3 regions of the Pseudoalteromonas sp. P1-8 genome follow, and region 3 is predicted to be linked to each of the others. Evidence: predicted binding sites of a transcription regulator. Region 3 holds the regulator's gene; each other region holds the start of a gene.
The links. The regulator sigma-54, encoded in region 3, starts transcription at its own class of promoters, with help from an activator protein. The targets are predictions, from matches to a motif close to GTTGGCACGNNNNTNGNNT.

Region 1: the regulator sigma-54 is predicted to act here: its motif matches at 5,041-5,059, upstream of dps (DNA starvation/stationary phase protection protein Dps).
Region 2: the regulator sigma-54 is predicted to act here: its motif matches at 3,613-3,631, upstream of AN213_RS03615 (BON domain-containing protein).

Annotation. Positions count from the first base shown of each region.
Region 1 is NZ_LJSO01000005.1:240,503-247,188, reverse strand. Features, by position in the region: gene AN213_RS09480 (tellurite resistance TerB family protein) at 1-449, opposite strand, end outside; gene AN213_RS09475 (hypothetical protein) at 632-1,015, shown strand; gene AN213_RS09470 (helix-turn-helix transcriptional regulator) at 1,183-1,395, shown strand; gene AN213_RS09465 (hypothetical protein) at 1,427-2,041, shown strand; gene AN213_RS09460 (serine hydrolase) at 2,070-3,299, shown strand; gene corA (magnesium/cobalt transporter CorA) at 3,420-4,376, shown strand; gene dps (DNA starvation/stationary phase protection protein Dps) at 4,455-4,973, opposite strand; gene AN213_RS09445 (HPP family protein) at 5,201-5,620, opposite strand; gene AN213_RS09440 (substrate-binding domain-containing protein) at 5,700-6,686, opposite strand, start outside.
Region 2 is NZ_LJSO01000002.1:7,194-13,879, forward strand. Features, by position in the region: gene yjgA (ribosome biogenesis factor YjgA) at 1-405, opposite strand, end outside; gene pmbA (metalloprotease PmbA) at 543-1,880, shown strand; gene AN213_RS03605 (VOC family protein) at 2,011-2,427, shown strand; gene AN213_RS03610 (LiaF domain-containing protein) at 2,678-3,337, opposite strand; gene AN213_RS03615 (BON domain-containing protein) at 3,666-4,232, shown strand; gene AN213_RS20010 (YqaE/Pmp3 family membrane protein) at 4,290-4,448, shown strand; gene AN213_RS03625 (hypothetical protein) at 4,702-4,911, shown strand; gene AN213_RS03630 (methyl-accepting chemotaxis protein) at 4,896-6,686, opposite strand, start outside.
Region 3 is NZ_LJSO01000014.1:44,200-50,885, reverse strand. Features, by position in the region: gene AN213_RS16675 (KpsF/GutQ family sugar-phosphate isomerase) at 1-420, shown strand, start outside; gene kdsC (3-deoxy-manno-octulosonate-8-phosphatase KdsC) at 424-975, shown strand; gene lptC (LPS export ABC transporter periplasmic protein LptC) at 972-1,526, shown strand; gene lptA (lipopolysaccharide transport periplasmic protein LptA) at 1,516-2,037, shown strand; gene lptB (LPS export ABC transporter ATP-binding protein) at 2,034-2,759, shown strand; gene AN213_RS16650 (RNA polymerase factor sigma-54) at 2,867-4,363, shown strand; gene hpf (ribosome hibernation promoting factor) at 4,391-4,678, shown strand; gene ptsN (PTS IIA-like nitrogen regulatory protein PtsN) at 4,682-5,134, shown strand; gene rapZ (RNase adapter RapZ) at 5,135-5,980, shown strand; gene AN213_RS16630 (HPr family phosphocarrier protein) at 5,994-6,266, shown strand; gene mgtE (magnesium transporter) at 6,478-6,686, shown strand, end outside.

The DNA of each region.
Region 1 (6,686 bases), on a different contig from region 3:
AGCTCATCGAACAGCATGGCCTTTTCTTGCACAGACAATTGCATTGTTTCTACTTGTGCGAAGATTTTTTGTCTTTCCGTTTCATCAATGTGGCCATCAGCATAGGCGGCTGCAATCATAGCGCGCATCAGTAATAATTGCCCATCATTATGGTTATCGTCGATTGCATCAGTAAATGACTGCTCAGACAGCGTGGCGGGGGTAATATCAAAACCACGAGAACTAGTTTGCTGAACTGGAGCCGCTTTTTGTTCTGAGTATTGTTTATAGGCTTTCCAAGCAAGGCCACCGACAGCAGCAAGCGCACCATATTTTACGGCTTTTTTACTGCTCTTTTTACTTTTTCCGCCCATTAAGCTCGTTAGTCCGCCGCCAGCAACGCCTCCTAAAAAACCACTCAGCGCACCTGATTTATTTAAATTACCCACTAACTTTTGTATGTCTTTCATTGTTCTCTCCTTGCAGTTATGTGCCCAGACTAGGTGATTTAAAATGAAAAGGAAACGAGATAAATGTTACAAAACACATCAGGTAACAATTCTCTGCTTTAGGTACTTATCTTTAGCTTGCTTAAAATACACTCAGTACTATAAGTTAGGGTTTCTGTTTGATTAATAATAAGGAAAAACTCATGGCAGATAATTACACTCCACCTGAAGCAAGCCTTGAAATGGCATCTGAAAATAACTCAGGGCAGGGGAAGGTAGACGATTTACCCGAGGGCATTAAAGGCTTTAGTTGGGGCGCTTTCTTGCTAAGTTGGATTTGGGCAATTGGCAACAGCACTTGGATTGGCTTATTGGCCTTAGTGCCTTATGTTGGTTTTATTGTGTCGATTTATCTGGGCTTTAAAGGCCGAGAAATGGCATGGCAAAATAAACGTTGGGATAGTGTTGAGCATTTTCAACGAGTACAAAAACAATGGTCATTTTGGGGCGTGTTGATCATTGGTGGCATATTTTTATTGGGTATTGTAGCGGCGATAGCTATCCCTGCTTACCAAGCCAATGTCTAACTTATAAATAGAGCGAAAAGCCAGTATTTACTGGCTTTTTTTATGCCTGAAATGGTCAAAATATGGGTTTAATTACTTACTGAGTTATTATGTTTTTCATTCTTTATTTTATGATAATCGTAAAATAAAGTTTGACAATCATAAATCCGCTGTGTACTTTTTAGACTATGAAAATACGAATCAACCTAGATATAGAATTGGCAAAGAACAAAATGCAGCTGAAAGAGCTATCTCAGCGCATTGATATTTCTATGACCAATTTATCATTACTAAAAAACGGAAAAGTGAAAGCGATCCGCTTTAGTACCCTTGAAGCTATTTGTGAAGAGCTTAATTGCCAACCCGGCGATATTTTGGTGTACGAACGCGATAGCGATTAACTTTACAACGCAACAGGATTTTGGAGGGCATATGCTCAACCGTGATTATTTACTACCCGGCATAGCAGCGGGGTTACTTGCCATAATTTTTCCTATGTACTGGATTTCAGTATTTGGCGAAACACTTGATGGCTTAGGCGAGGCGCTTAAGCTTGATTTACAAAGCTTAAACTTTTCAGACCTTGTGTTCGTGCTCATCGGTGCACTTGAAATTTACGTGTACCTGAGTTTACGCAAGGCACTAAAAGATATGTTTGATGTTGAAGGTGTACGCATACTGTTATGTGTGTTGGCGGTGTTGGTATTAGCTTTTCATGCCACTGTGTTATGCGATGTTTATCTTGCTGTTGCAGGTGATAAAGCATCGAATGATGTAGTAGAAAGTATTTCAATTATTGCCATGGTGGTCTCGGCTGGGAGTTTAGGCTTGTATGCGTTAGTGGGTTTGATCACAGCCGCATTATTACTAACAAAGCGCCATGGAATGTCATCGTTGCTAACGGTGTTTTCTATCCTATTGTTGCTAATGTGCATCTTACAGCTAACGGTGATTTTTGCTTATTTGAATGTGTTTTTATTCCCAGCAGCATTATTAATTTTAATGGTGTTCTTTATCAAAAAACCTGAGCAAATCGAAGTGATTTAACAGCGCTTTGTAACACAAGGAATAGGGTATGAGCTGGTTTAAAACGATTCTGTTAACGCTATTTTTGTCATTTGTTTGGGCTGCTACCTGTGTATATGGTGGTGTCAGTGGTTGGTTTTTAAAACCCATTGCCGAAACGGGCAACACTGAGCAATTTATTGCTAATAGTCAGGCGCTGATTGCCAACAATCAAGCAAACATCGCTTATGTTTTGATTGAAAATGGCCAAGTGGTTTTTCAAGATTACTCAAAAAGCAAAGATGAAATAACTGCAAATACTTTGTTCCCAGTGGCATCGCTCAGTAAATTTATTACCGCCTATGGTGTGATGAGTCTGGCAGAGCAGCAGCAAGTCCTTTTAGATCACGCTATTAATGAGCAACTGACGGGTTGGCAGTTACCTGAATCAGAGTTTGATAATCAAACCGTTAGCCTTGCACATCTGTTATCGCATACTGCGGGGCTTGGTGATGGCTTAGGCTTTGCTGATATTCCTCTAAATGAAACCGTACCAAGCTTGCTTGAGTCGCTCAACAAGCCGCTATCATCAACGGGTGTGCGTGAAATAAAAGTCACCAAGCCTGTGGGCGATTTTAAGTATTCTGGGGGCGGCTATTTAATGCTGGAGCTGCTGGTAGAAGAAAAAACGAATCAACGCTTTGCAACTTGGATGGCTGATAACGTCTTTAAGCCAGTCAATATGACTGATGCCAGTTACGATGTACTCACTGAGTTAGACAACATCGCACCTGCTTATGATAAAAGCGGGCAAGCTGCTGGGCATTTTCAATACGCATCGGCAGCAGCAACAGGCTTACTGGCAAGTAGCCATGACTTAATCGCTTTAGTGCAAGCATTAACATCACCTCAAACAGGGCAGTTAAGCCTGCAAATGATCAGCTCCATGCGAGCGCCTTTGGCAATTAGCTTAGGCGCACCAATTTGGGGGCTAGGTACCATGCTTTATGCACCAACAGCATCGGGAGATTTTGTCTTTGGTCATGATGGCGCGAATGAGCCAGCAATAAATAGCACGCTTCGCATCAACCCAGATAACAATGATGCAATCATCGTACTTAGCAGCGGTGGTGAACATATTGCATCAAAACTCGGTTATGAATGGACGCTTTGGCAAACCGGTTACCCCGACTTTTTAGCGTTTGATATTGCCCTGCAAAGCGCTTTTGTACCTTGCTTAATAGGCCTTGGTATCATCTTGATAGGTATGCTTTTGGTGCGCTTCAAAAAAGCGAAATAAGCAATTGATGTTAGGTTTTAATTATTTTCTGCTTTACCTTTTAATTCGTTGCATTGTCATTGTTCATTAACGTGAACAGCTATAGTATTTGTTTTAAATTGATTTATCAGGGTAGGGCAAATGTTACGATTTTTTTCTATAGACCAAGGTGTGATCACAGAAACTGAGCCAGCTGCTGATACGCCTCTTGCAACAGCCATAAAAAATGCCCACTGGATTGATACCATAAATCCGACTGAAGAAGAACGACAAGCGCTGGCAAGCACGCTTAATATCACCTTACCTGGTGCTGATGATGTTGAAGAAATCGAAGCCTCTTCCCGTTGTTTTATTGACCATGAAGGTTTGCATGTGCATGCGCTTTTCATGTCACCAAATGAAGGGCGCTTTAATACGGTAACCGTGGCTTGTTTGCTACAAGACAACTGCTTGCTGACAATCCGCGATGATGAACTAGCTGATTTTCGTCTATTACGACTGCGTGCTCGTAAAGGGCAAGTAGCGTGTGATAATCCGAAGCAACTTTTGGTGACTTTATTTGACCAAAAAGTCGAAAACCACGCTGATATGCTTGAAGACATGCATCACCAGTTAGAAAAACTCAGTGCCTATGTACTTGAAGAGGATGACTCAGACTTAGAAGAAGCTGTTAGTCGAATTTCGCGCCTTGAAGATAATAACGGTAAAGTGCGTTTATGTTTGATGGATACGCGCCGGAATATCTCGTTTTTACTGCGCCACCTAGGAGCGCCGACAGAAGACCGCGAGTCACTTCGTGAAATTGTACTCGATATTGATACCCTTATGTCTCACTGTACATTTTTGTTTGATAAGGTGAATTTCTTAATGGACTCGACTCAGGGTTTTATTAACATCGAACAAAACCAAATTATCAAAACCTTCTCTATTGCCTCTGTGGTGTTTTTACCGCCGACCGTTGTCGCCAGTATCTATGGGATGAATTTTAACAGCATGCCTGAACTGCAATGGGCATGGGGTTACCCGTTTGCAATTGGCATTATGTTGCTGTCTGGCTTTGCACCTTACTTGTTCTTTAAACATAAAGGTTGGTTGTAACAAAGCATAAAAAAGCCCAGCAAATGCTGGGCAAGGGGTCTTCGGATAGACCTAGGGGGTTTAACCTTTAAATGGGGTTTAACCTTTCAATTCGCCGGTAGACGATTCGATATGTGCACGAACAAACCATTGGAATTGTTCTAAGTCAGCCAGTTGGCCGGTGATCATATCTTCAGAAACTGGGTCTAGCTCACCAAGCTTATCGATAGCTGCACGGTGGTCTTTATTGACTCCGTTATACACTTTATCAAGTGCTGTTAGATGGTCAGTAACTAAGCCTTTACCAATTGAATAATCTTGCCAAGTACGGCGTTCTACAATTGATTGTGGTGTGCCAACAGGTACGCCGCCCATAGTTGCAATACGCTCTGCGATCGTGTCAGTCATCTCTTGCACTGCGCTTACTTGCGGGTCTAACATTTCGTGTACACCAATAAAATTAGGGCCAACAACATTCCAATGAATGTGTTTTAAAGTGAGGTGTAAATCGATTAAAGCGACCATGCGTTGGTCTAGAATAGCAATCGTGTCAGCTGCAGCTTGGTCTTTAACACCGGGTGCTGTAAATTCTGCGATTTTTGATGATGAATTACTCATTACTCCTCCGAGATTATCTGTAAATTTCCTTTCGCTTTTAATCTAAAAAGCATGTGTAATTACATAGAAGCAAGCGTTGTGCCTAATTATTTTTAAATTATAAGATTATGAATTTAAAGGGTTAATTTCATTTGGGTCTTGAGTGAGGGTGATACTAGCTAAGAAGAAGTATGAAAACTCTGCACACCTTCTGTAAAAAATTCAGTGTGCAGATACTAATTTACGACTTAAGAAAGTAAAGCCGCCGCTAAACGAACAAAATCAGATGAGGTTAGAATGCCCACTAGGTTGTTATCTTTATCAACCACAGGCATGCAGCCATGACGGTTTTCAACAAAAAACTTAGCAACTTCGTGTAGCGGTTGCTCTGGCGAGATACTGGTAAAATCGGTAGCCATAATATCAACCACTTTAGTTTGCTTTTCCTTGCGTTCGAGGGCGCTGGCACTGTAATTCGCCATGATATTCATTACCTGAGCAATCATGATTTTTTGCGTTAACATGCCAACCAAACCACCATGCTCATTGATCACTGGAATATGGCGGACATTTTTCTCTTTCATTAGATTATGCGCGTCATGCAGGGTATTTTGCGCGCTAATGGCGAATGGGTCTGGCGTCATCAAATCACTAACTAGGTGTGTCATGGCTACATCCTTACAATTAATCAAGTTGTGGTAAGTCTAGCGCTTATCGAGTTAATTGCACTTTAGTGAGATCAAAGTTTTAGTGATTAACGGTGCAAGTACCTGCATTATTTTGCTGACAATAATGAAAGTCTAAATAATAGTGAGACTTAGCTGGTCGTTCACCTTTAGTGAGGTATTGATACATCAATTCTGCAGAAAGTCGGCCCATTTCAAATGGGTTTTGACCAATATTGGCCGATGATAATCCTTGTTGTAATACTTCTAATTGCATTTGCTCAGTATCGGCAGAAACGATCACCACCTCTTGATTAGCAATACGTTGCTTATGTTTAGCAATCACGTTTGCATAATTAGGGTTAAATTGGGCAAAGCCCGCTACCGCTAAAAATAGTGGTGGATTTTCAAGGTTAAGAAGTTTGTCGAGTTGACCGAGGGAGACCTCTCGCTTGCCTAAGCTATATAAAGGGCATCTATCAAACTCACTCCAGCCATTTTCACCACTTAAACGTTTATCTTTTTGCCCAGATAACGCATAGCGAACACCTTCAATGCGCTTGTTTAAATTAGGTGTTGTTGAGTGCCCTGATTGAATACACACCTGGTTATTTTCTTTGCTGGTGAATTTTTTTAATTCGTTCCCCAAGGCCACACCATAGTCAAAATTGTTGGTACCTACATAAGCTAAACGGTACTGCTGATCTTCTTCGAGCAGATCAGAGTCAAAAGTGATCACAGGAATATTGTTATCTTTAAGCTGTTTAAGGGCTCTTTCAACAAGGTAATTGGAATCTGTGGTTGCGATTAATAAACCACTAATGTTGTTTCTGCGAACAAGGTCGGTGATCACTAAGACTTGTGTGCGAATATCTTGAAAGTCTTTGGGGCCATCGTAAATACATTCAAAATCGAGATGCTGTTTTGCAAATTGCTCACACCCTTTAAAGGCTTGCTGATAAAAACTATCGTTTTTGGTTTTACCCACAACAGCCACCACATATTTAGCCTGAATTGGCAGGGCAAAAAGCCAAAAACTGGCACACAAAAGTACCCAGTTCAATTTAAA
Region 2 (6,686 bases), on a different contig from region 3:
AAGAGACGGGTATTGATCAATTGTTGAATTGATCAGGTCGTCACCTTGTTTAATCAAATCATCGCGCAGGGTTTCGATTTTGTTCATCAAAACATCGGCTTGATTGTTTTTATTAAGCATGATGTCGATCATCGCTTGAATTTCATCAACGTTTTCTGTGGTACGTAATACTTTTGCGATGTAGTTTAAGTTACGACGGTAAGCATCGCTCTTATCACTTACTTTATCAGAAACAACTAACGCTTCTTTTAAATCGTGATTAAGCGGTAAACGATCGCGCTGCTTTTTCGGCATTTTTGCAATTTCAGCACCCAGACCATGATATTGCATGGCTTCACGTTTTAATTCGCTTTTTGATACGTAAATAATTTCTTCTTCGATAAGTGGCTTTTTCTTCTTCGCCATAAGGATGCTCATTCAGTAAACTTAACTATTCGCTATTATACGCCATTTAGTTAATGATTAATATTAGCTGATGCAGGTCTCGCAGTGTGTTAGCATTCGTTACACTATAAAAAATATCAGAACCTAGGACACACAAGATGAAAGATCCTATTTATCAACACATTTCTGAAGTGAAAGACGCGGTAAGCGAAGTACTGGAGCATGCAAAAAAATTGGGTGCAACAGCAGCAGAAGCGGCGATGTCGAGCACGTCAGGTTTGTCTGTCAGCACGCGCATGGGCGAAGTTGAAACAATAGAGTTTAACCAAGACGGTGGCTTAGGTATCAGTGTTTATGTGGGTAACAACAAAGGCTCTGCTTCAACAGCCGATTTAAACCCTAAAACATTACGTACAGTGGTCGAAAAAGCCATTGATATTGCAAAGTTCACCTCTGACGACCCATTTAATGGTATCGCTGATAAAGAGTTACTTGAATTTGCACCGCAAGATTTAGATTTATACCACCCGTGGGAAGTTAGCCCTGAGCAAGGTGTTGAGTTTTGTCATCAAGCAGAACAAGCGGCGCTGAATGCCGATGAGCGCATTGTAAATTCAGACGGTGCGAGTTTTTCTTCTCACCAAGGTTTACGTGTTTATGGTAACAGCCATGGCATGATTGCAGGTTACCCGCGTACGCGTCACAGCATTAGTACGATGGTGATTGGTAAAGAAGGCGAGCAAATGCAGCGTGACTCGGCTTATACCATCGCGCGCCATAAAGATGACTTAAATGATGCTGCAAAAGTAGGCCTCGAAGCGGCAACCGAAACCTTGGCTAAACTTAACAGCCAAAAGCTCGGTACTATGAAAGTGCCTGTAATTTTTAGAGCAGATATTGCTAACTCATTGTTTGGCCATTTAGTGTCGGCGATTGGTGGTGGTGCTCTTTATCGTAAATCGAGCTTCTTGCTTGATAGCTTAGGTACAAAAGTTTTCAGCGATTGTGTGAATATCTCTGAGCGCCCGCATTTATTACAAGGTTTAGCGTCTTCGCCGTTTGATGCTGAGGGCTTAAAAACTGTAGACCGTGAAATTATTCAAGGTGGTGAGCTGCAAACTTACCTATTAGCTAGCTATGCAGCACGCAAACTATCGATGGCACCAACGGGTCATGCTGGTGGTATTCATAACTGGCTAGTTGAACAAACCCATGCTGATCTAAAAGCACTTTTAAAAACCATGGGCACAGGCTTATTAGTAACTGAACTTATGGGCCAAGGTGTGAACACGGTAACGGGTGATTACTCACGTGGTGCGGCGGGGTTTTGGGTTGAGAATGGCGAAATCCAATACCCAGTAAGTGAAATCACTATTGCTGGTAACTTAAAAGACATGTTCAAGGCTGTAGTAGGCTTAGGTGGTGACATCGAGCGTCGTGGTGGTATTCAAACTGGCTCTATATTGATTGAACAAATGCAGATTGCTGGTAGTTAATATATATACAACGAATCATTTTTTTAAAGCCTCACTTTTGTGGGGCTTTTTTATTTGAAAAAGTTCTTTACCTAAACTTAACTTGAGGTTTTATCTTGGTGGCAGTTTAAAAATAAAAAGGAAAACTACCATGTATTTAGAACACGTAAACCTTGTTGTTAGTAATGTTGATGCCATGCTGCACTTTTATAAAGCCGCGTTCCCGCACTGGCGTGTGCGTAGTCAAGGCGATAGCAAGTGGTCGGGCAAACCGCGCAAGTGGTTGCACTTTGGTGATGATTACCAATACCTTGCATTAAGCAATAACGGTGAAGCTGAAAACCGTGATTTAGCAGGCCACCAAGTGGGTCTTGCTCATTTTGCCTATGTAACAAACGATATTAATGCTGTAGTTGAACGTCTGGTTTCAGCTGGTTATGAAATTGATAAACACGGCCCAGAAAACCCTTATCGTAAAAATGTATATTTCATCGACCCTGCAGGTTTTGAAGTTGAGTTTGTAGAGTATTTTAGTGATATCCCGAGTGAGAGGAATAATGACTTGTGAGGGAGCTGTCAGCTTTCAGCCGTCAGTTTTGAGCCGAGCATTGTTGTTTGTTGGTCAGGCATTGATTGATGGAATGGTGTTGTATGTAAGACGCGCCAAGCAAGCGTGACGCCTACGGTTGATGTAGGCGTGAAATTTATTTCGCGCGGTGGTTGTAGCAGCGGGTTTACCCCGCGTCATTTATTACCTATTGCGCGATATAAAATCGCGCCTACAATATCTCGCAACTCGCAACTCGCAACTCGCACCTTTACTGCACTTTATTCATCTCTTTCCAACTGGCTTTTAGGCTATTGGCAAAGCTGATGAACTTTTCTTTCATGGTACGTTTAACCGAAATCTCGACTGAGCCTAGCCATACATTCCCTTCAATAGTGATAGTTGGGCCTTGGCCTTTATTTAAGGCGACTGATTTGTTTTCTACGCTGCCAATTACGCTAAACAGTTTAGATACCACATTAACATGTTCTGGTACGTAGATTTCGTCGTTACCTAAAATACAGTTCACGTAAATAGTGACATGCTGATGTTGGAAAATTGCTTCGCTAAAGTCGAGTTCGATTGAACCTAAGCAGTTGGTGAGGTGAATTTCTTTTGGTACTACCCATTGGCCGCTGCGCTCATTTGAACCCAAAATACTCCTAAGCTGCAGGCTTTCGTTGTCGCTGCTGTGGCTGTAGTGAGGTTTAAATTGCGCATGCTTATGCGATTTGTAGTCAATATCTGCCTTCAGATCTAAATCAGCAACCAGTTCAACCAATACTTCGTTGCTGGTGGCTGCCATTGCCTGGTCTAGTCGGCGTTCAAATGCTTCGGCTGAAATAACAGCATGACTGTAGTTATAAATGAGTTGATCAATAACTTCTTCTCTTACTTGATCGATTGGGCGATCTTCAAGTTTAACGGCCATGGTAGTTCCCTGTTGTGATTTTAAAGGTGATTTTTTAGTTATTAATTACGAAGCAAGGCTTAGGCCAAAGTTTATTTTAATATAAATCAATGGTTTGTGTTTTTTGCTAATAAGCAACTTCGTTAAATTAACCACAGATTAATAAAATCAGCAACTAAATGGTTATTTTTGCAACATCGTGAACTTCTTACCGAGCAGCTTGTAAATCTTTACCTAAATGAATATAAATAGCTGCTGAATGGGTGTTTAACCTGCTGAAAATAAACAAATAAATAGTTGGCATCATAGTCGCATTAGTAAATGTGTCTTAAATCAAAAGGAGAAGATTATGAACACTTTTAACAAATCTATGATTGCCGCTTTAGTAATTGGTGCAACTAGCATGTCAGCTCAGGCAAGCAGCTGGGAAAATGAAAGTAAAGATGCTTGGATTGATGGTAAGGCAGAAACTGTGCTTCTTATGAACACAAACCTTAACAACTTTGACATCAACACTGATGTAACGAATGGCAAGGTTGTACTTACAGGTAAAGTTGATAGCGAATTAGATAAAGAGCTTGCTGAAGAGCTAGTTCTTAGCCTAGACGGTGTTAGCTCTGTTGATAACAAACTAACTGTTGTTAAAAACATGAAAGCTAAGCACATGAAATCAGACAAAGCTGATTCAGCAGAAAGCGACTTAACCGACGCAAAAATCAGTACTGTAATCACAACACGTTATTTATTTAACTCAGAAGTGGGTGGTACAGACATCGATGTTGATACTGACATGGGTGTAGTAACACTAAAAGGTACTGTTGAGTCTGATGCAGAAAAGCAATTAGCGGTAAGCATTGCTGAAAATGCTGAAGATGTTCGCAAAGTAATCGATGAATTAACGATTGTTGCTGAATAATAGCAAGCCCTATATAGCCCAGCTTTGGCTGGGCTTATCTTTTTCAAGGAGTGAGTCATGGATTTAATACGTATTATTTTATCGGTTTTAATTCCACCTCTTGGCGTATTTTTACAGGTAGGTTTAGGTGCGCAGTTCTGGATTAATATTCTTTTAACCTTATTAGGGTACATTCCAGGTTTGATTCATGCTGTGTATATCATCGCTAAGCGATAATCACCGCATTAATCTACAAGGATGGGTAATGGAGCACAGCAAGGAGTTGCTGTAGGAGTAACGGACGATAAACCGCAAGGAGTTTACAGTATGGATAATGTAACTACGCACAAAGGACAACAAGGAAGTAACAAGGCGTTATGGAGTAGCGCACAATGGCAACGCTTTATGGATAAAGTGAATGGAGATGACAGCAAGGAATAAGCTTAGGCAGGAGCCAAACAGGATGAAGCTAGCGTAAGGAGGAGACTATATGGAACAAGTACAAACGCAACCAACACAAGGATTGACCAACAATGGAGTTGCTTTATGGAACAAGCAACAGTGGCACGAATTTATGGAACACGCGAAAGCGGTTGCGCCACGACTAACAGGGAAGGCTGACGATAAAAACCCGATGTCATCTTCAGGTGACATCGGGTTTTTAACTACTTCAGCAATTTATCTTTATAACTTAAATTGATTCACCGTCTTATTTAAAGCGGCTGCCAATTCATTCAAATCACGTGCTTCATCCGCCAATTCATGGGCATGATCCGCAGTGCTATTCACTAAGTGATTTATTGCTGCCAAGCTATTGTTAATATCTTCTGCAACCACAGTTTGCTGCTCTGTCGAAGTCGCAATTTGATGACTTTGATCTTGCACATTTGTCACAGACTGGGCGATATCTTGTAGAGCTTGCAATACAATTTGTGTTTGCTCTACTGAACCCTCAGCACGCTCTTGACCTTGTTGCATCATAGTCGATGCTTGCTGGGCAATTTGCTGTAAGCGGCTGACCATATTGCGAATATCATCAGTAGATTCTTGCGTTCTGCTTGCCAGTGAACGAACTTCATCAGCAACAACAGCAAAGCCTCGGCCTTGCTCACCAGCACGAGCTGCTTCAATCGCTGCGTTCAGTGCTAGTAAGTTAGTTTGCTCTGCAATCGAGTTGATAACATCAACTACCGCACCGATATTGCCACTTTCTTGTTCAAGACCCGCAACCACTTTAGACGCTTCACCAATATGGCTTGCAAGGGCGGTCATCACTGATTGAGCTTGAGTAGAGCGTTTCGTACCGTCAACGGTAATGGTTTGCACTTCTTCAGCGGCATTATTGGTGTGCTGGGCATTACGCGAGATTTCCATCACTGTAGACGCCATTTCGGTTACCGCCGCACTAACACTATCAACTTGCTGCTTTTCTTGCTGAATTTCATCGTTGGTTTTTTGCGATACAATTTTCAACTGGCTTGCAGCTTGGCTTAGTTGCTCAGCCTGCGCAGCCGTATTTAGCATCATTGCACGAAGTTTATCGATGAAGGTATTCATGTGATGAGCAAGTTGGCCCACTTCATCATTACTCTTGATTTCGATTTTTTGTGTTAAATCGCCATCACCTGATGCGATATCACGCATGATGTAAGTTAGCTTAGTCAGCGGTTTGGTGATCATTTGCGTGGCCCAGAAGATCATCGCAATGATAATCGCAAGAATGATGATCACTGAGGTTGTGGTTGTCATCACTGCATCATTTACTGGCTCATCAATCATACTTGTTGGAATTAAAATACCCACGTACCAATCAAGGTAAGGGGTTTCTAGCTCAAGGCGGTTGTATACAACGTAATATTGCTCACCTTTGAAAGTAACAAAGCTGCTGCCATCTTTTTGGCTTTTCATCGCGCGGTTTAATTCGCTAAAGCCTGATGTGTCGCTAAATTGTTTTTCGAGGGCATCTAAGCCTTCCTTGCCATTCGGACCTTCGTCAGTCACAGATAGCTTGTGGCCAGTGCGCTTAGATAAGTGCACAACCTTTTGATTGCCATCAAGTAAGAAACCAAAGCCTTGGCCATTAAAGCGAATTTCTTCAACCATGTCGTTGATGTTGTTTAGCTGTAAATCAACACCACCAAAGCCTATTAGTTTGTTTTGCTTATAAACAGGCTGTTGTACAACTGCAGAGGCATTACCTGTGGTTAAATCCACAGAAATTGGGCCTACATAGAGTTTGTTGATCTTTAAAGCATCTTGCCACCAACCACGTTTGTAAGCGTAGTAAGGTTGGCCATTATAATGAGTGGTTCGCTCGTTTTCTTTAAAGTACTCACCAGTTGTTGCAGATGCAAAGAAGGCAGATAAGATGTTGTCATCGTTGCCGCTGATACGCACAAAATCTTGATTAACGCTGTCGTATCCAGGTTGGTTATCAAGGCTTTGGTCACGTTCAGTCCAATTGTCGAACCAATT
Region 3 (6,686 bases):
CTTTCACACCCGGGTGGCAGCTTAGGTAAACGTTTATTGCTTACATTAGATGATGTGATGCACGCAGGCGACGCCACACCAATCGTTAGCGAAACCCAAAGCATTAAAGACGCACTAATCGAAATGTCAGCCAAAGGCCTTGGTATGACCGCTGTAATCGGAGCAGACAAAAAGTTAGCCGGGTTATTCACTGATGGTGACTTACGCCGTATTTTAGAACAGCGCATCGATATCCATAGCACTACAATTAGCCAAGTGATGACCCGTTCATGTACAACTGCTCGCCCTGACATGCTTGCAGCCGAAGCTTTAAACATTATGGAACGCAAACGTATCAATGGTTTAATTGTGGTAGATCAAAGTAATACGCCAATTGGTGCCCTTAATATGCAAGACCTATTAAAAGCAGGAGTTCTCTAAGCAATGACATTCGCCGAGCTATACCAGCCTCTTAGCCCTGATGTGAGTCAGCGCGCACAAAAAGTAAAATTGCTAATCTGTGATATAGATGGTGTTTTTTCTGATGGCCGAATTTATTTAGGTAATGATGGCGAAGAGCTTAAAGCATTTAATACTAAAGATGGCTTTGGTATTAAAGCGCTCATTAATAGTGGCTTTGAAGTGGCTGTGATTACTGGCCGCCATTCACAAATAGTTCAGCAGCGAATGACTAGCCTAACAGTTCAGCACATTTATCAGGGACAAGAAGATAAGCTGATTGCTTATCAAGAGTTAAAAGATAAACTGGGGCTGACTGATGAACAAATTGCCTATATTGGTGATGATGGTCCAGACTTACCAGTAATGGAAAAAGTAGGGTTTGCTGTTGCTGTAAACGACGCACACCCACTGATTAAAAAGCTGGCTCATTACACCACATTATTACCAGGTGGCTTTGGAGCTGTGCGTGAATTAACTGATTTACTGATGTTAGAAAACGGTAAGCCGTTAACTAGCGATGGAACCAGCGCATGAATATAGCCCGTATTTTACTGAGTATTGTTTTTGTTTGTTGCATGGTGTGGTTATGGTACCCGTACTTTAACCAATCAACAGACACAATAACTAGTGAAGACGAGATCATCGCAACACCTGATTACACTGCTGTGGCGTTAAAGCAAACAGCGTATGATGAGCAAGGCAAAATTAGTCATAAAGTGGCTGCTGCTAAAATGGAGTTGTATCAACAATTAGGGTTTACCTTTTTTGAGCAACCTATTTTTACTATTTATGGCGACCAGCATGTTTGGCAAGTAAAAGCCAAAGAAGCCACATTGTATGAAAACGATCAGCTGATTTTTGAAGGGGATGTAGTTGCTAAAAACTTAACCCACAACGGCATGATTGAAGATATAAAAGCAGAAAACATTAATGTCGATATTGATAAAATGACCATGTTTTCTAAGCAACCTGTGACACTAACAGGACCGAATTTAAAGATTACCGGTAAAGGCTTAAAAGCCGATTTAAAAACCGAAATTGTTGAGTTAACTAACCATACACGAACCATATACTATGACCAATAAACTGAAGAAATTACTCCTGATCCCAAGCTTATTGATTGCCTTTTCGGGCGCAGCTGCCGAGCAAACAGGCGCTCAAATTAGCATTAGCTCAGATCGCCAAGTAGGTAAACTAAAAGATGGCGTTGGCATATTTGAAGGTAACGTAGAGATCGTGCATGGTAATCGTCGTATTACCGCTGAACGCCTTGAAGCACACGGCGGTGACACCGAGGGTACAGTAGAGTTAATTATTGCCACAGGTAAGCCTGCTTACTTCGAAGAAAAGCAAACTGATGGCACCGTGATGAGCGCCAGCGCCGAAGAAGTTCGTTATGATGTTGCAAAACGCTTCTTAACCTTAAATGGTGAAGCTGAAGTTACTCAAGCAGGTCAAAAAGTAACAGCAAAAAGCATTACCTATGATATGGCACAGCAGCTGATCAGTGCTGAAAAAGACGAAAACTCAACAGATCGTGTACACACTATTTTAGTGCCTGTTGAAAATAAAAAAGATAATAAAGGCCAACCATGAGCACATTAAAAGCAGAGCTTTTAGCTAAAAGCTACAAAGGCCGCCAAGTGGTTAAAAATGTCGGCCTTGAAGTTGAAGCGGGCAGCATTGTTGGCTTGCTTGGCCCAAATGGTGCAGGTAAAACCACCACCTTCTATATGATTGTAGGCCTAGTCCCAAGCGACAAAGGTAAAATCAGCATTGATGATAACGATATTACCCTTTTGCCAATGCACAATCGTGCCCGCTTAGGTATCGGCTATCTGCCACAAGAATCGTCAATTTTTCGAAAGTTAACGGTTTACCAAAACTTGATGGCTATTTTAGAAACCCGTAAAGATCTAAACAAAGCAGGTCGCGAAGAAACACTTAATAGCTTACTCGATGAATTTAGTATTCAACACATTCGTGACAGCCAAGGTATGGCGCTGTCAGGTGGTGAGCGACGCCGTGTAGAAATTGCTCGCGCATTAGCCGCTAATCCTAAATTTATCCTTTTAGATGAGCCTTTTGCTGGTGTTGATCCAATTTCAGTGTTAGATATAAAGAAAATTATTGAGCACCTAAAAAATCGTGGTATCGGTGTACTAATTACTGACCATAATGTTCGAGAAACCCTTGATGTTTGTGAAAAAGCCTACATTGTTTCTCATGGGGAGCTAATTGCATCAGGCACACCTGAGCACGTATTAGCAGACCAAACTGTACGCGATGTATATCTAGGCGAGCAATTCAGGCTGTAACCATTACGCCAGCGACTAGAGCATCTGCTAGACTTATAACAATGACAATAAATCGATAACTGTGTTTTTACAGTTATCGATAACTTTAAAAGGATTGTTAGGGATACATGAGGCAATCATTACAGCTGCGCATGGGCCAGCAACTTACAATGACTCCACAACTGCAACAAGCGATTCGTTTGTTGCAGCTCAGTACATTGGATCTCCAGCAAGAAATTCAAGAAGCGCTTGATAGTAATCCCCTACTTGAAGTGGAAGAAGCGGATTACAATGAAGAAAGCACCGGCAAGAATGAGCAAAAAGCGGAGTCTGACGATGTGCAAGTCAGCGCGTCTGCCGAAGAAGCACCTAGCGAGTACGAGCAAGAAAGTAGTGATGCTCTCAATAAAGACACCGTAAGCGATGACTTAGCCATGGATGTTACTTGGGATGAGTACATGAGTGCCGCCCCTTCAACATCGTCAGGGCCAATGCCTGAAGATGAATCTATCTATCAAGGTGCATCAACCGAAACCCTTCACGAATACCTAATGTGGCAATTACAGCTCACGCCATTTAGCCCTACTGATGAAGCGATTGCTGTGGCAATTGTAGAAGCTATCGATGATTCAGGTATTTTAACGGTAAGCTGTGAAGATATAGTCGAAAGCTTTAATCAAAATAACGATGAAGAAGAAATCGAACTTGATGAAGTCGAAGCGGTCTTAAAAAGAATTCAGTTATTTGATCCTGTGGGTATTGGCGCGCGCAGTTTACAAGAATGTCTGTGCATTCAGCTACGCCAATTCGATGCCGATACGCCATATTTAGCTGAAACTAAAATGGTTTTATCTGAGCATATCGAATTATTAGCGAGTCGCGACTATCGAACTTTGATGAAAAAGACTAAGCTTAAAGAAAACGAGCTTAAAGAAGTTATGACGCTCATCCACAGCTTAAACCCTAAGCCTGCGGATAGCATAGTACGCGAAGAGTCTGAGTACGTCATACCTGATGTATCAGTGAAAAAAGTAAAAGGTCGCTGGGTAGTCGAGTTAAACCCAGATTGTATGCCAAAGATTAGAGTGAACAGCCAATATGCAGCTATGTCTCGCTCAGTTAAATCAAGTAGCGACAGCCAATTTATTCGTTCTCACTTACAAGAAGCAAAGTGGTTTATTAAGAGCTTAGAAAGCCGTAACGATACGCTATTAAAGGTGACCAACTGTATCGTTCAACAACAACAAGCTTTCTTTGAACATGGCCCTGAAGCAATGAAGCCGATGGTGCTAAATGATGTTGCTGAAATGGTCGAAATGCATGAATCGACGATTTCACGGGTAACAACGCAAAAATATATGCATACCCCACGGGGTATTTTTGAGTTGAAATATTTCTTCTCAAGCCATGTCAGCACCGAAAATGGTGGTGAGTGTTCTTCTACAGCAATACGCGCTTTAATCAAGAAGTTAGTCGCTGCAGAAAACTCAGCTAAACCATTGAGTGATAGCAAAATTGCAGATATATTGGCTGAGCAAGGAATTAAAGTAGCTAGACGTACAATTGCAAAATATCGTGAGTCTCTAGCAATACCTCCGTCTAATCAGCGTAAGAGTCTGATTTAGACGTTTTACATAGAAGGAAAAATGCTTATGCAACTAAATTTAACTGGTCGTCATGTAGAAATCACAGATTCATTAAGAGACTATGTAAACACCAAGTTTGCGAAACTAGAAAGGCATTTTGACCATATTAATAATGTTCATGTCATTCTAGATGTAGAAAAATTAAGCCAAAAAGCAGAAGCAACTTTACATGTAAACGGAGGCGAATTATTCGCTTCTACAGAACATCAAGATATGTACGCAGCCATTGACTCACTGATCGATAAACTTGATCGCCAAGTCATTAAACACAAAGAGAAATTAGCTCGACATTAAATTATGAAACTAAGTTCACTTACTAACCAGGACTGCAGCAAAGCTGCGGTCCTTTTTAATAGCAAAAAAAGAATTCTTGAATATATCAGCGAACTGGCCCACCAGCAGCTTCCTCATTTATCGCAACAAGATATCCTAGATGCTTTACTCAACCGAGAAAAACTAGGTAGCACCGGCATTGGCCGAGGTATTGCTATTCCACATGGCCGAATGAGCGGCGCAGATGAGCCTCATGCATTTGTGATAGTGAGTGAATCCCCTATTAATTTTGATGCAATTGATAATCGTCCAGTTGATATTTTTGTGGCACTCATCGTACCAGATGGTGACTGTCAGCTTCACCTAAAGACCTTATCAACAATTGCTGATAGACTTAAAGATAAAGAATTTTGTAAACAGCTGCGTAGTGCTACTACCGATCAGCAACTGTTTCAGGTCATATCAGCAGAGGCATAAATGGAATTAATAATTATCAGCGGTCGCTCAGGCTCAGGTAAATCGGTCGCTTTACGAGTACTTGAAGACTTAGGCTATTATTGCGTTGATAATATTCCGGTTAATTTACTGCCTTCGCTCGTACGTAGTGTGTCTGATAACTACGATAAAATAGCGGTCAGTATCGACGTACGTAACTTACCGAAAGAGCAGCAAGAATTTAATGATATTCTTGAGTACCTGCCAGGTTTCGCAAACCCAACACTATTCTATTTAGACAGTGATGACCAAACTCTGATCAAGCGCTTTTCAGAAACACGCCGCTTGCATCCACTATCTATTGATTCTTTGCCGCTTGATCTGGCCATTAAACAAGAAAAAATCCTGCTTGATGTGTTGATCACTCGCGCTGACTTTATGATTGATACCACTGATCTGAGTGTTCATCAGTTAGCAGAATCAATTCGCGAAAAGATTTTAGGTAAAAAAGATAAAAAGCTAATTATTACTTTTATGTCGTTTGGCTTTAAGCATGGTATTCCAAAAGAAGCTGACTACGTTTTTGATGCACGCTTTTTACCTAACCCACACTGGGAACCTGATTTAAAGCCACTAACTGGCCTTGATCAACCAGTAAAAGATTACCTAGCTAGCCACAGCATAGTGCAAAAGTTCACTTGGCAAATACAAACCTTTGTGCAAACTTGGTTGCCACATTTAGAGCGTAATAACCGCAGTTACCTGACCATTGCTATTGGTTGCACCGGCGGCCAGCATCGCTCTGTTTACTTAGCGCAAACAATTGGTGAGAGCTTTGCCAAAAGCCATGCTAATGTAAAAATCCGCCACCGCGAACAAGACATTTAATTAGGCACCAACAATGCACGCTGAAGATACCTTTTTAATTCAAAACAAACTTGGCTTACATGCTCGTGCTGCTACTGTTTTAGCGCAATTAGCACTGCAATTTGATGCCAAAATTACGCTTTATCAAGATGATAAAGAAGCTGAAGGCGACAGCGTGTTAGCATTAATGCTACTTGAAAGTAGTCAGGGTAAAGAAGTTCGCGTTGTGTGTGAAGGCCCTGACGCCGATGCTGCATTAACGGCAATCGGCGAATTAATTGCACAACGCTTCCACGAGCAAGAATAGCATTTGCTAAGACTTCAAGGTTTACGGTAAACTTAATTCGGATATTTAAAATTCCCTTTAAATATCCTACTTTTATATCGCTCGCTTTTCTAAATTACAAAACTCTTAATAAATTTATCGCAGTGCGACGATATCTCTGCAAATACACTACAAAGCAACTATGCTGTATTTGCTTAGCCTATTTAAACTTTTTTCAGTTGTAAGGACGCCAATGCCAGAAGCCTTTGAACAAGATTACCCACTACAACAACTCAAACAAGTGACCAAGTCACTCAATAGTGGTCAATTTGTTCAAGTGCGCGGTATGTTAGCCAAAACGGCACCTTGTGATACAGCCCTTTTACTTGAATCTTCTCCCCATAAAATTCGTCGTATGCTTTGGCAGCTGGTTGATCCAGATGTCCGTGGTGATGTTCTAGA